Regions from separate parts of the Pseudarthrobacter scleromae genome, predicted to be linked through region 1. Evidence: predicted binding sites of a transcription regulator. Region 1 holds the regulator's gene; the other holds the start of a gene.
What was found. The regulator HspR, encoded in region 1, represses chaperone genes until heat shock. The targets are predictions, from matches to a motif close to AAGTTGAGTCNNNNNGACTCAACTT.
Positions count from the first base shown of each region.

Region 2: a site for HspR is predicted at 2,034-2,058, ahead of clpB (ATP-dependent chaperone ClpB). Genes of this name have one in related genera too.

Region 1 covers NZ_BMKV01000005.1:90,776-96,870, reverse strand. The annotation lists gene urtC (urea ABC transporter permease subunit UrtC) at 1-782, opposite strand, end outside; gene urtB (urea ABC transporter permease subunit UrtB) at 779-1,663, opposite strand; gene urtA (urea ABC transporter substrate-binding protein) at 1,698-2,963, opposite strand; gene IEX33_RS13725 (heat shock protein transcriptional repressor HspR) at 3,283-3,708, opposite strand; gene IEX33_RS13720 (DnaJ C-terminal domain-containing protein) at 3,724-4,695, opposite strand; gene IEX33_RS13715 (nucleotide exchange factor GrpE) at 4,774-5,478, opposite strand; gene dnaK (molecular chaperone DnaK) at 5,481-6,095, opposite strand, start outside.
Region 2 covers NZ_BMKV01000005.1:255,507-261,601, reverse strand. The annotation lists gene clpB (ATP-dependent chaperone ClpB) at 1-2,003, opposite strand, end outside; gene IEX33_RS14465 (sulfate/molybdate ABC transporter ATP-binding protein) at 2,206-3,252, opposite strand; gene IEX33_RS14460 (ABC transporter permease) at 3,249-4,130, opposite strand; gene modA (molybdate ABC transporter substrate-binding protein) at 4,156-4,893, opposite strand; gene IEX33_RS14450 (TOBE domain-containing protein) at 4,935-5,342, opposite strand; gene IEX33_RS14445 (DUF4031 domain-containing protein) at 5,598-6,095, shown strand, end outside.

The DNA.
Region 1 (6,095 bases):
AACAACGCGCCCGCAATGCCTGCCAGGACAGCGGCAACCACGTAGGTGACCGTTTTGATGGTGGCCGGGTCATAGCCCAGGAAGCGGACACGTTCCTCCTGGTCCCGGACTGCAACGAGCAACTCCCCGAACCTGCTGTGCATGAGTTGCCGTGCAAGGGCAATGGACAGCAGGAGGACAATTGCCGCGATCAGGTACAGCATTACCTTGTTGTTCGGGTCCTTCAGGTCAAAGCCGAAAAACGACCGGAACCCGCTGAGCCCGTTTGAACCACCGGTGGTGGCTTGCTGGCCGATCAGGAACACCGCGAAAGCGGCCGCAAGGGCCTGGCTGAGGATTGCGAAATAGGCGCCTTTGACGCGGCGCTTGAAGACTGCCAGGCCCAGGACGAGGGCTACGAGCCCCGGTACCAGCACCACCGCCATCAGCGTCACAACGGGACTCCGGAACGGTTCCCACCAGCCCGGCACCTCGCCGCTGCCGTACAGGGACATGAAGTCCGGCACTCCGGACCCGCCGAAGAGCGAAGCGTCTGCGAGCTTCATGTGCATGGCCATGATGTAGGCGCCAAGCCCGAAAAACACCCCCTGGCCCAGGGTCAGCATGCCGCCCCGTCCCCACGCCAGGCCTATCCCCACTGCCACGATCGCGAAGCAGAGGAACTTCCCCAGCAGGCCCAGGCTGAACACCGGAAGCACCGCGGGGGCAACTCCCAGCAGCAGGAGCGCGCCGAGAGTGAATCCGGCTGTGGTACCCAACCGTCCGCGCAGCAGGCCCATCATGCCAGGCTCCTCGTCTTGAGGCTGAAGATGCCCTGCGGCCGAAGCTGGAGGAACACCACGATCACTATCAGGATGAGGACCTTGCCAATGCTTGCTGTCGTCGAATACTCGAAGACGGACTGCAGCACTCCCAGGGCGAACGCCGCGATGACAGCCCCCTTGACCTGGCCTATGCCGCCGGCCACCACCACCAGGAAGGCATCCACGATGTAGCTGGTGCCGAGGTAGGGGCTGGTTGAACCTATGAGGGTAACGGCCACGCCGGCTACTCCGGCCAGGCCGGAGCCGATGAAGAACGTCAGCTGGTCGCTTCGCCGGGTTGAGATGCCGCTGGTTTCTGCCAGGTCCCTGTTCAGCACCACAGCCCGGATGCGGCGGCCCAGCGGCGTGCCCCTGAGGAGAAGGACCAGTCCGGCCAGGCACAACAGTGAGAGCGCCAGGATAAAGAGCCGGGTCAGCGGGATCGGCGCGCCCAGCACCTCGATGTTTCCCTGCAGCCAGGCTGGTGCGCGCACATCAACGCTGGGTGCGCCGAAGATGTCCCGTGCTGCCTGCTGCAGGACGAGCGCCACCCCGAAGGTGACCAGGAGCGTGTCCAGGGGCCGGTGATACATGCGGCGCAACAGCACCGCTTCCAGAACCAGTCCCAGGACACCACCCACCAGGAAACCCGCGGGAATGGAAACCAGCAGTGATACGCCGGCGTCGGCGATGGCCTGCTGGACCACGAAGGCCGTGTAGGCCCCGGCCATCATGAACTCGCCATGGGCCATGTTGATGACCCCCATCTGGCCGAACGTCAGCGACAGTCCCAGTGCCGCGAGGAGCAACACGGAACCGAGGCTGAGCCCGGCGAACATCTGCCCTATCAGGAGTTCCATTCCAGCAGGCCTTTCTTCGCTATGTCCCCAGTTGCTACTTGGCCAGGTCCTTGGCCCAGTCGTAGGTGGCCAGGAACGGATCCGGTTCAACGGCCTCGGGCGAGGACCAGACCGTGTCGATGAGGCCCTCAGAATTGATCTTTCCGATCCGGGGGGTCTTGGTGATGTGGTTGTTCTCCCCGTTTACCGTCACAAGGCCTTCGGGTGCTTCGAAGGTGACGCCGTCCGCCGCAGCCTGCACCTGGTCCACCTCAAATGACCCGGCCTTCTCCACCATGGCTTTCCAGAGGTACAGCGAGGTGTAAGCAGCCTCCATGGGGTCACTCGTCACCCGCTCAGCGCCGAACTTCGCTTTGAAGGCGGCGACGAATTTTTTGTTGGCCGGGGTGTCCAGGGTCTGGTAGTAGTCCCACGCGGTCAACTGCCCTTCCACGTTGTCCAGGCCGACGCCGGGGACTTCCTCCTCGGCAATGGAAACCGAGACGACGGGCATGGTGTCCGCTGTCAGGCCAACGCTCTTGTACTGGCGGAAGAACGCCACATTGCTGTCGCCATTGAGGGTATTGAAGACTGCATCGGCCTTCGAATCCCGGACTTTGTTGACAATGGTGGAAAATTCCGTGGAACCAAGCGGGGTGTACTCTTCCCCAAGGATTTCGATGCCCTTGGCGGCGGCATAGGCCTGGATGATCTTGTTGGCCGTCCGCGGGAAGACGTAATCGCTGCCTACCAGGAAAAGCGACGTTGTTCCCTGCTCGGCCAGGTAGTCAAGGGCCGGAATGATCTGCTGGTTGGTGGTGGCCCCGGTGTAGAAGATGTTCTTCGATGACTCCAGGCCTTCATACTGCACCGGATAAAACAGCAGTGCGTCGTTGGCTTCGAAGACGGGAAGCATGGCCTTGCGGCTTGACGAGGTCCAGCCGCCGAATACGGCCGCGGTGCAATCCTGCTGGATCAGTTTTCCGGCGCGCTCGGCAAACTTCGTCGGTTCGCTGGCGCCATCCTCACTGACCACTTGGAGCTGTTTGCCCAGGACGCCGCCGGACGCGTTTATTTCCTCGGCAGCCAGGGTCAGGGAGTCGAACACTGTGCTCTCGCTGATGGCCATGGTGCCGGACAAGGAATTGATGAAGCCCACTTTGATGCTGTCGCCCGACGTGTCCACACAGGACGTGCCGGTGCTGGCTGTGGAGCCCGCGGATGCCGGATCCGCAATTTGACTGCCGCAGCCCGCCAAAGCTGTGGCCACGGCGGCCGCCGCAAGGGGAAGGAAAGCGCGCTTGTGAACCGAAACCTTCATGTGTACCTGCTTCTCACTCCGCCGCTGCCTGGGGCAGCGGCTCGCCTCCGAGGTCCCGGGAAGAGACCCCTTGCGATGAATGTAGGAGCGGATTGTTTCGGTTTCGCGGCGGTTGGTTTCTGAACCGTTTCGTCCCGGCTCATGGTTGCCGCCAGATGCAGGGTGTCTGCGGGAAAAGCGGCCTGATTGCAGGGAAGGGATGGAATGAAAGTTAACGTGGGGGAAACGTTCCGGGCCGTAATCTTGGCCCGCTGGGCGGACATAAACCAGCGGACCGTTGATGGCCAGGGTCCACCGGCGGTTCCTTCAGGCGCAGCACCTACCTGCCGATGGCACGCGGCCGCCACAGCACCACGGCCTGGGACCGCGGGCGCGGGCGCTGGCCGCGCGCCAGGCTCACCACGTCGCCGGCAGCGCCCGCCGCGAAGATCCGGGCGTCCAGCGGCTGCCGCCGCCGGCCAAGTTCCTCGGTCAGTTCCGAGACCCTGCTCTGCAGGGCGGCCACCTGGTTCTCCAGTTCCAGGATCCGCTTGATTCCTTCCAGCGAGACGCCTTCCTGCGACAACCGCTGCACTTCACGGAGCATGTTGATATCCCGCTGCGAGTAGCGGCGGGACTTGCCGGGCGCACGGCTGGGCGAGACGATGCCCAGCCGGTCGTACTGCCGGAGCGTCTGGGGGTGCATGTCCGCGAGTTCAGCCGCGACCGAAATCACGAAGATAGGCTGGTCAGCACTGACGTCCACAGCACACCTCCCCTGCTACAACCGGGCCTTGGCGGCCAGGCCCTCACGGACATCGGCTCCGGCCGTGGCCTCGGCAAACGCCTTGACCGCGGCTTCGGCTTCCTTGTTCAGGTTCTTGGGAACGGCGACGTCGATGGTCACCAGCAGGTCGCCGGTTCCCTTGGACGTCTTCACGCCTTTGCCCTTGACCCGCAGGGTGCGGCCCGACGGCGTACCGGCCGGCACACGGACCCGCACCTTTTCGCCGTCGATGGTGGGCACCTCGATGTCCGCTCCCAAAGCAGCCTCGGGGAAGGTGACGGGGACGTGGATGCGGAGGTTGTCGCCGTCGCGCGTGTAGAACGCATGCGGCTGGACGGCGACGGACACCACCAGGTCTCCGTAACCGGCGGCGCCAGGCTGGCCCTTCCCCCGGACGCGGACCTTCTGGCCGTCCTTGATGCCGGCGGGCACCCGGACGTCGATCACTTCGCCGCTGGGTTCCCGCAAGCCGATGGTGGTGCCGCGGATGGCTCCGGCGAAGGAAATGCTCGTGGAGGCCGTGCGGTCCGCGCCCTTCTGCGGGGTCCGCTGGAATCCGGTCTGGCCGAAGCCGCCGCCGAAGAGGTCAGCGAACTCCGGCGGGATGCCGCCCGCGGAGGGGTTGAACCCGCCCGCGTGCCGGCCGGTGTTGCCCGTGAACAGGCCACCGAACATGTCCTCGAACCCGGCGCTGCCCGCCCCGGCTCCGCCCGGCGCGAACCGGGCGCCGCCGCCCATGGCCCGGATGGCGTCATACTGCTGGCGCTCATCGGGATCCGAGAGCACGGAATAGGCCTCGGAGATGTCCTTGAACTTCTTCTCCGAAGCAGCGTTCCCCGCATTCGTGTCCGGGTGGTGCTGCCTGGCGAGCTTCCGGTATGCCTTCTTGATGTCGGCGTCGGAAGCGTCCTTGGCGATACCAAGGATCGCGTAAAAGTCCTTGTCCACCCAATCCTGGCTAGCCAATGGCGTTTCCTTTCAAAAAGTTATGGGTCGGTGGTTGAGCCAACCGGAAACTGGCCGGCTCAACCACCGAAAGTAATGCTACGCAGGTACTGCGACGATGACCTGTGCTGCCCGGAGGACGCGTTCGCCTGACTTGTAGCCTGAGCGGAGCACCTGGCTGACGGTGTCAACCTCGATGTCCTCGCCGGGCTGCTGGATCAGGGCCTCGTGGATCGTGGGATCGAACTCCACTCCGGTCTCGTCGATGCGGACCAGGCCGTACGTCTTCAGTGCGTTCTCCAGCTTGGTGGCGATCGCGGCAAACGGCCCGTCGGCCAGGTCGCCGTGCTGGCGGGCTGCGTCGACGTCGTCCAGGACCGGAAGCAGGGAGTTCAGGACGCCGATGACGGCCATTTCCCCTGCCACGGCGCGGTCGCGTTCAACGCGCTTGCGGTAGTTGACGTACTCGGCCTGCAGCCGGAGGAGGTCGTTCCGCAGCTCGGCCGCCTCAGCGTTGGCCGAACCCGTTCCAGCGGCACCCTGCGCCACGGATTCTTCCGCCGGCACCTCGACGCCGTTGAGGATCTCCTCAGCCTGGGCCAGGGCGTCGCCGTCGGAATCCGTGCCGGAAGCCGCACCTGCACCGTGGGAGGTGCTGCCCCCTTCAGGGTGCCGGGCCTGCCCGGTCACCGGGTCAACCTTGCGGTTGTCCCGGATGACCGGCTCATGGCTGTCACCCTTCTGGCCCGCGCGGTCGTGGTCGGTGGAAGTGTTGTGTTCTTCCTCGTTACCGTGATGGGGCATGGCTACTTCTTCGCTTCGTCTTCGTCGATGATCTCGGCGTCAACGATGTCCTCGTCGCCAGCTTTGTCACCGGCAGCTGATCCCGCAGCGCCTTCAGCACCTGCAGCGCCGGTGGCACCGTCCGGTGAACCGGCCTGGGCGTAGATGGCCTCGCCCAGCTTGCCCTGGGAAGCCTGGAGCTTCTCGAAGGCGGCCTTCACGGCGGCGTCGTCGGTGCCTTCGAGTGCCTTCTTGAGGTCGTCGACGTCGGCCTGGACCTCGGTCTTGACCTCTTCAGGCAGCTTGTCGGCGTTGTCCGCGATCAGCTTGTCCACGGAGTAGGCGAGCTGCTCGGCGGTGTTGCGGGTGTCGGTTGCCTCGCGGCGGGCCTTGTCCTCGGCTGCGTGCTCCTCGGCATCCTTGACCATGCGGTCAATGTCTTCCTTGGAGAGGCTGGAACCGCCGGTGATGGTCATGGACTGTTCCTTGCCGGTGCCCTTGTCCTTCGCGGAGACATGGACGATGCCGTTGGCGTCGATGTCGAAGGTGACCTCAACCTGCGGGACGCCGCGCGGAGCCGGAGCGATACCGGTCAGCTCGAATGTGCCCAGCGGCTTGTTGTCGCGGGTGAATTCGCG
Region 2 (6,095 bases), 160 kb from region 1:
GTGAGCTGGCCGCCTTCCTCGTAGCCCACGTACCCCGGAGGCGCACCCACCAGCCGGGCCACGGAGTGCTTCTCCCCGTACTCGGACATGTCGATGCGCACCATGGCGCGTTCGTCGTCGAAGAGGAAGTCCGCCAGCGCCTTGGCCAGCTCCGTCTTTCCGACGCCGGTGGGCCCCAGGAAGAGGAACGATCCGGTAGGACGGTTGGGGTCGCTGATGCCGGCCCGCGCGCGCCGGACGGCGTCGGAGACCGCCGTGACCGCCTTCGTCTGGCCGATCAGCCGCTTGCCCAGTTCCTCCTCCATATGGAGCAGCTTCTGGCTCTCGCCCTGCAGCATGCGCCCGGCCGGGATGCCGGTCCAGGCGGAGATGACCTCGGCGATGTCGTCAGCGGTTACCTGCTCGGCAACCATCTGCGTGGATTTGTCCACGACGGCGGCCTCGGCTTCCGCGGCAGCGTTCAGCTCGCGTTCCAGGGCGGGGATCTCGCCGTAGAGGATGCGCGAGGCTGTTTCCAGGTCACCTTCGCGGGCGGCCTTGTCATAGGCGCTGCGCAGTTCATCCAGCTTTGCCTTGAGATCGCCTACCCGGTTGAGGCCTGCCTTTTCGGCTTCCCAGCGCGCCTTAAGCGCGTTCAGTTCCTCTTCCTTGTCCGCCTTGTCCGCCCGGAGTGCGGCCAGCCGCTCAATGGACGCGGCGTCCTTTTCGTCCTGGAGGGCCAGCTCCTCCATGGTGAGCCGGTCCACCAGCCGCTGCAGCTGGTCGATTTCCTCGGGCGCCGAGTCGATCTCCATGCGGAGCCGGGACGCGGCCTCGTCCACCAGGTCGATCGCCTTGTCCGGCAGCTGCCGGCCGGAAATGTAGCGGTTGGACAGCGTGGCGGCAGCCACCAGCGCGGCATCCGCGATGGTCACCTTGTGGTGCGCCTCGTAGCGCTCCTTCAGGCCGCGGAGGATGCCGATGGTGTCCTCCACGCTCGGCTCACCCACATACACCTGCTGGAACCTGCGCTCCAGCGCCGGGTCCTTTTCGATGTTCTCCCGGTACTCGTCCAGGGTGGTGGCACCGATCAGCCGCAACTCGCCGCGGGCCAGCATGGGCTTGAGCATGTTGCCGGCGTCCATGGATGAGTCGCCGGTGGCGCCGGCACCCACCACGGTGTGGATCTCGTCGATGAACGTGACGATCTGGCCCTCGGAGTTCTTGATCTCCTCCAGGACGGCCTTGAGCCGCTCCTCGAACTCGCCGCGGTACTTGGCGCCCGCCACCATGGACGCCAGGTCCAGGGCGATGAGGGTCTTGCCGCGGAGGCTTTCCGGCACGTCCCCGGCCACGATGCGCTGGGCCAGGCCCTCCACCACGGCGGTCTTGCCGACGCCGGGCTCACCGATGATCACGGGGTTGTTCTTGGTGCGGCGGCTCAGGACCTGGACAATCCGGCGGATTTCGGCGTCCCGGCCGATCACGGGATCAAGCTTGCCGGAGCGGGCCATGGCGGTCAGGTCCGTGCCGAACTTTTCCAGGGACTGGAACGTGTTCTCCGGATCCGGGCTGGTGACCTTCCCGTCGCCGCGGACACCCGGCAGGGCGGCGAGCAGCGCTTCATGGGAGGCGCCGGCGTCGCGCAGCAGGCGGGCCGCGGCATCGTTGCCGGCCGAGAGGCCCAGGAGGAGGACCTCGGTGGAGACGAAGGTATCGCCCAGCCGGTCCGCTTCCTCCTTGGCGTTCTGGATGGCCTGCAGCGCAGGGCGGGAGAGCTGCGCCTGCTGGCTGGATCCGCCGGAGGTGGCAGGGAGCGCCTTAATGGCGCTGCTCGCCTGGACGCTGACGGAGTCCGGGTCCGCACCCGTGGCGCGGAGCAGCGCCACGGCCACGCCTTCGCGCTGGTCCATTAGCGCCTTGAGCAGGTGGGCCGGTTCAACCTGGGGATTTCCGGCCGTGGAGGCGTTCATGGCCGCAGCCGAGAGAGCCTCCTGGCTCTTGGTGGTGAATTTGACGTCCAAAGAGAGCTCCTTCCGGGGGCAGTTTTTATTAACTTGAGTCTACTACGCTCAACTTTGGTTTTGCGCCGTTCCTGATGACTGTTTGCCTACAGCGAAACAGCTCCACGCGGCCGGCGACAGGGGCGACAGACCCTATTTCGGCGGGGCTGGTGCTTGCCCCCGTTGTAGGACAGCCCCTAGGACATCCCCGCTGCGGATAGTCCTACAGCGGGTAGACGGACACTGCTGCGGCCTTGACCACAAGGTGCACCGTCATCCCCGGGACCAGCCCGAGGTCCGCCAAGGCGGCAGGCGTGATGTCAGCCGCCAGCCCGCCGCCCCGCACCCGGATCTGGTCCCCATGAGGTTCCAGGTCCGTAATGGCCACTGCGAAGGAGTTCCGGGGGCTGCCGTGCGCGTCGGTGAGGAATACAGAAACGGCCGACGGCGGGAACACGGCCACCGCGGGACGGCCGGCGGGGACGGGGTCCTCGCTGTGGCCGGCAATATGCCCGCGGGCGGCCAGGATGCCGTCACCGGCGGAGGTTCCCACCACAAAATTGAGTCCCGCCAGCCCGGCGGCGAACGCGCTGCGCGGCTTGTGCAGGACCTGCCGGGTGGGGCCTTCCTCAGCAATCCGGCCGTTCTCCAGGATGACCACCCTGTCGGCAAGCATCAGGGCATCCAGGACGTCATGGGTGATGATGATGGCCGGCCGGTCCGCCAGGACCCGCTTGAGCAGGCGCCGGAGCAGCGGGGCGGAATGGATGTCCAGCGCCGCCATCGGCTCGTCCAGGAGGAGGAGCCCGGGATCCGCGGCGAGCGCCCGGGCCACCGCCACGCGCTGCGCCTGCCCGCCGGACAGTTCGGCAGGACGGCGGCCCGCAAGGTCCCCGGCTTCAACATCGTCCAGCCACCGCACCGCCTGCTGCATAGCCTGGCGCCTCGGCGTCCCCGCGCTCCGCGGCCCGAAAGCCACGTTGTCAGCCGCGGTGAGATGCGGAAAGAGCAGCGGCTCCTGGGCCAGCAGCGCCGTCCCGCGGTGATGGGGGGCGGCCCACCGCTTCTCCCCGTCCCCCAGGTGGAACAGAGTCCGGCCGTTCAGCTCGGCCCGTCCCCCGTCCGGCCGCACAAGCCCGGCGATGACCGAGAGCAGGGTGGACTTGCCGGCGCCGTTGGGACCCATCACGGCCACAGTTTCCGTGGCGCCCAGCGACAGGGCAACGTCGAAACCGCGCTCTGCCACGGCTGCCTGGAACGAGAACGTCACGTGAGGGCACCGCCCGCCCCGGCAGCCGTCGTCGGCCGCTCGCCCGAAGCCTGCTTCCTGGCCTTCCCATCCGGGCCCCTGCCGCCGGAGCGCCGGTAGGCAAGGGCCACCACCGCGACGGCCACAGCCACCAGTACCAGGGAAAGCGCGACGGCGGCGTCCGGGTCGGTCTCGCGCTGCAGGTAGATTTCGAGCGGCAGTGTCCGGGTTACCCCCTGCAGGCTGCCGGCGAACGTAAGCGTGGCGCCGAACTCCCCGAGGCTCCGGGCGAAGGAAAGGACCGCCCCGGATGCCAGCCCCGGCAAGACCAGCGGGAGCGTGACGCGCCGGAAGACGGTTCCCGGCGTTGCCCCCAGCGTCGCGGCCACGGCCTCGTACCTCTGGCCGCCGGTCCGGAGGGCACCTTCGAGGCTCACCACCAGGAACGGCAGGGCCACAAACGTCTGGGCCAGCACCACGGCGGTGGTGGAAAACGCGATCTGCAGTCCCAGCACCTCGATCGCCCCGCCCAGGAGTCCCTGCCGGCCGAACGTGTACAGGAGGGCAATGCCGCCAACCACCGGCGGCAGGACCAGCGGCAGCAACACCAGCGAGCGCAGGAGCCCCAGCAGCGGAAACCTGCCCCGGGCCAGGACCACCGCGAGCGGTACCCCAAGCACAATGCAGAGGGCAGTGCTGGCCGCCGCCGTACGCAGGCTCAGGCCCAGCGCCGCCAGTGCCGGCGCGGACGTGACCAGCGGAATGAAGTTGGCCCAGTTGACCCGCGCCACCATCGCAACGAGCGGGAGGACCACCACCAGGGCGGCCAGGACTGCGAGCCCATACAGCCAGCGGGGAACGCCGGTGTACGCCTGGCGGCGCGCGTGCCCGCCGGTCACCTGGCGCCCGCCCCGTGGATGCGCATCACGCGGGGCCCGGCCCAAAGCCGGCCGCCGCCAGGATCTCCTGGCCTTCGGGTCCGGCCAGAAGATCCAGGAACCTGCCGGCTGCGGCTTTATTGCGGCTGCCGGCCAGCACGGCGGCAGGGTACGGGTTCACTGCGGCTCCTGCCTCCGGGAAGGGGATGCCCTCCACCCGGGCGCCGGCTGACCGGACGTCCGTGACGTATACGAGCCCTGCATCCGCTTCACCGGAGATGACTTTGCCCAGGACGTCCGTCACGGAGTTTTCCTCGCTGACCGGGCTGAGCACGGTACCGGTGCTGTCCGCCACCCTGGCGGCAGCCGCCCCGCAGGGCACTTGCGGGGCACAGGCCACGAGTTTGATACCGGCTTTGGCCAGGTCCGCGAAGGAGCGGATGCCTGCCGGGTTTCCTGGCGGGACTGCGATGGCCAGGGTGTTGGTGGCAAAGTTTCGCGGTCCGCCGTCCACCAGGCCGGCCTCCTGCACCTTTGCCATGGTGCCGGAGTCCGCGGACGCGAACACGTCCGCGGGCGCTCCCTGGCTGAGCTGGGTGGCCAGGTCAGCTGATCCCGCGAAGCTGAGGGTGACGGTGGTGCCGGGGTTTTCCGCTTCGAAGCGTTCGGCGAGTTCGGTGAAGCTGCTTTTGAGGGAGGCTGCGGCGAACACGGTCAGCGTGCTGCTGCCACTGCCGGCATCCGCGTCACCCTTGCCGGTGCACGCGGCCAGCGAAGCGGTCATCAGTACCGCCAGCAGCAGCGCCGTCAGTCTTTGTTTCCCCGTCACAGCGCCTTGCCCCGGGGCGTTTCGATGATCACCGTGGTGGCTTTGACCACTGCGGTGGCCACGGAACCCGGTTCCAGCCCCAGCTCCCGCACGGCCTCGCTGCTCATCAGCGACACCACACGGAACGGCCCGCACTGCAGTTCCACCTGGGCCATGACCTTGTCCGCGGTGATGTTGGTGACCAGGCCCACGAACCGGTTGCGGGCCGAGCTGCCCGTGCGGTGGGGATCATCCGGAAGCTGCGCGAGTTTCTGCGCATGCAGGGCCAGCTCCAGCCCGTCGACTGCCAGCCGGCCGGCGTCGTCCTTTACCGGGGTGAGGCTCCCGTTCTCCGTCCAGCGCCGGACGGTATCGTCACTGACGCCCAGGAACCGGGCCGCCTCGGCCACGCGGATAATCGTCATGCCATCAGTCTAATCCGCAGATACGGATGAAAGCGCCCCCTGCTGTCGCATTTCCGGCGATCGTTAGGTTGCGGGCGCCACTCCGGTGGACACCCTGATTGTGCCTGGTTCCGGCCCGGCGTGCGCTCCTGCCCGGCTGCCTGCCCGGACACGCCGGAGCTGCCGGCGGGTCGGCGCGGAAACCGGCCGCCGCCACCACGTAACCGGGCGGGAGCGCACCCCCTCCAAGGGTTCCGGCCCAATTAGACTTCCCCCATGGCCATCTACATCGACCCGCCGCTGTGGCCTGCGCACGGAACCCACTTCTCCCACCTCGTTTCGGATGAGTCGCTGGAGGAGCTGCACCTGTTCGCAGCCGCGGCGGGCATCCCCGAGCGGGCGTTCGACGGCGACCATTACGACGTCCCGGAGCGCCGCTTCGATGACCTGGTGGCTGCCGGTGCCGTTCCGGTCGAAGCCCGGATCCTGGTCCGCACGCTGATCGCCAGCGGCCTCCGCATCCCCGCCCGCCGCCGCAACAAGTCGTTGAAGGTTCCGCTGCTGAACCGCTGGAACACCGTGATGCCCGGCCACGACGCCCTCTTCCTGGACCTCCTGGACCGCTGGAGCGAGCCGCACCGCCGGTACCACGGCTGCACCCACCTGCTGTCCGTCCTTGAATCCCTCGACCTGCTCACCGATCCTGCCGATCCGCCGCGCACGGTCCTGCTGGCGGCCTGGTTCCACGACGCCGTCTACCGCGGCGTGGCCGGC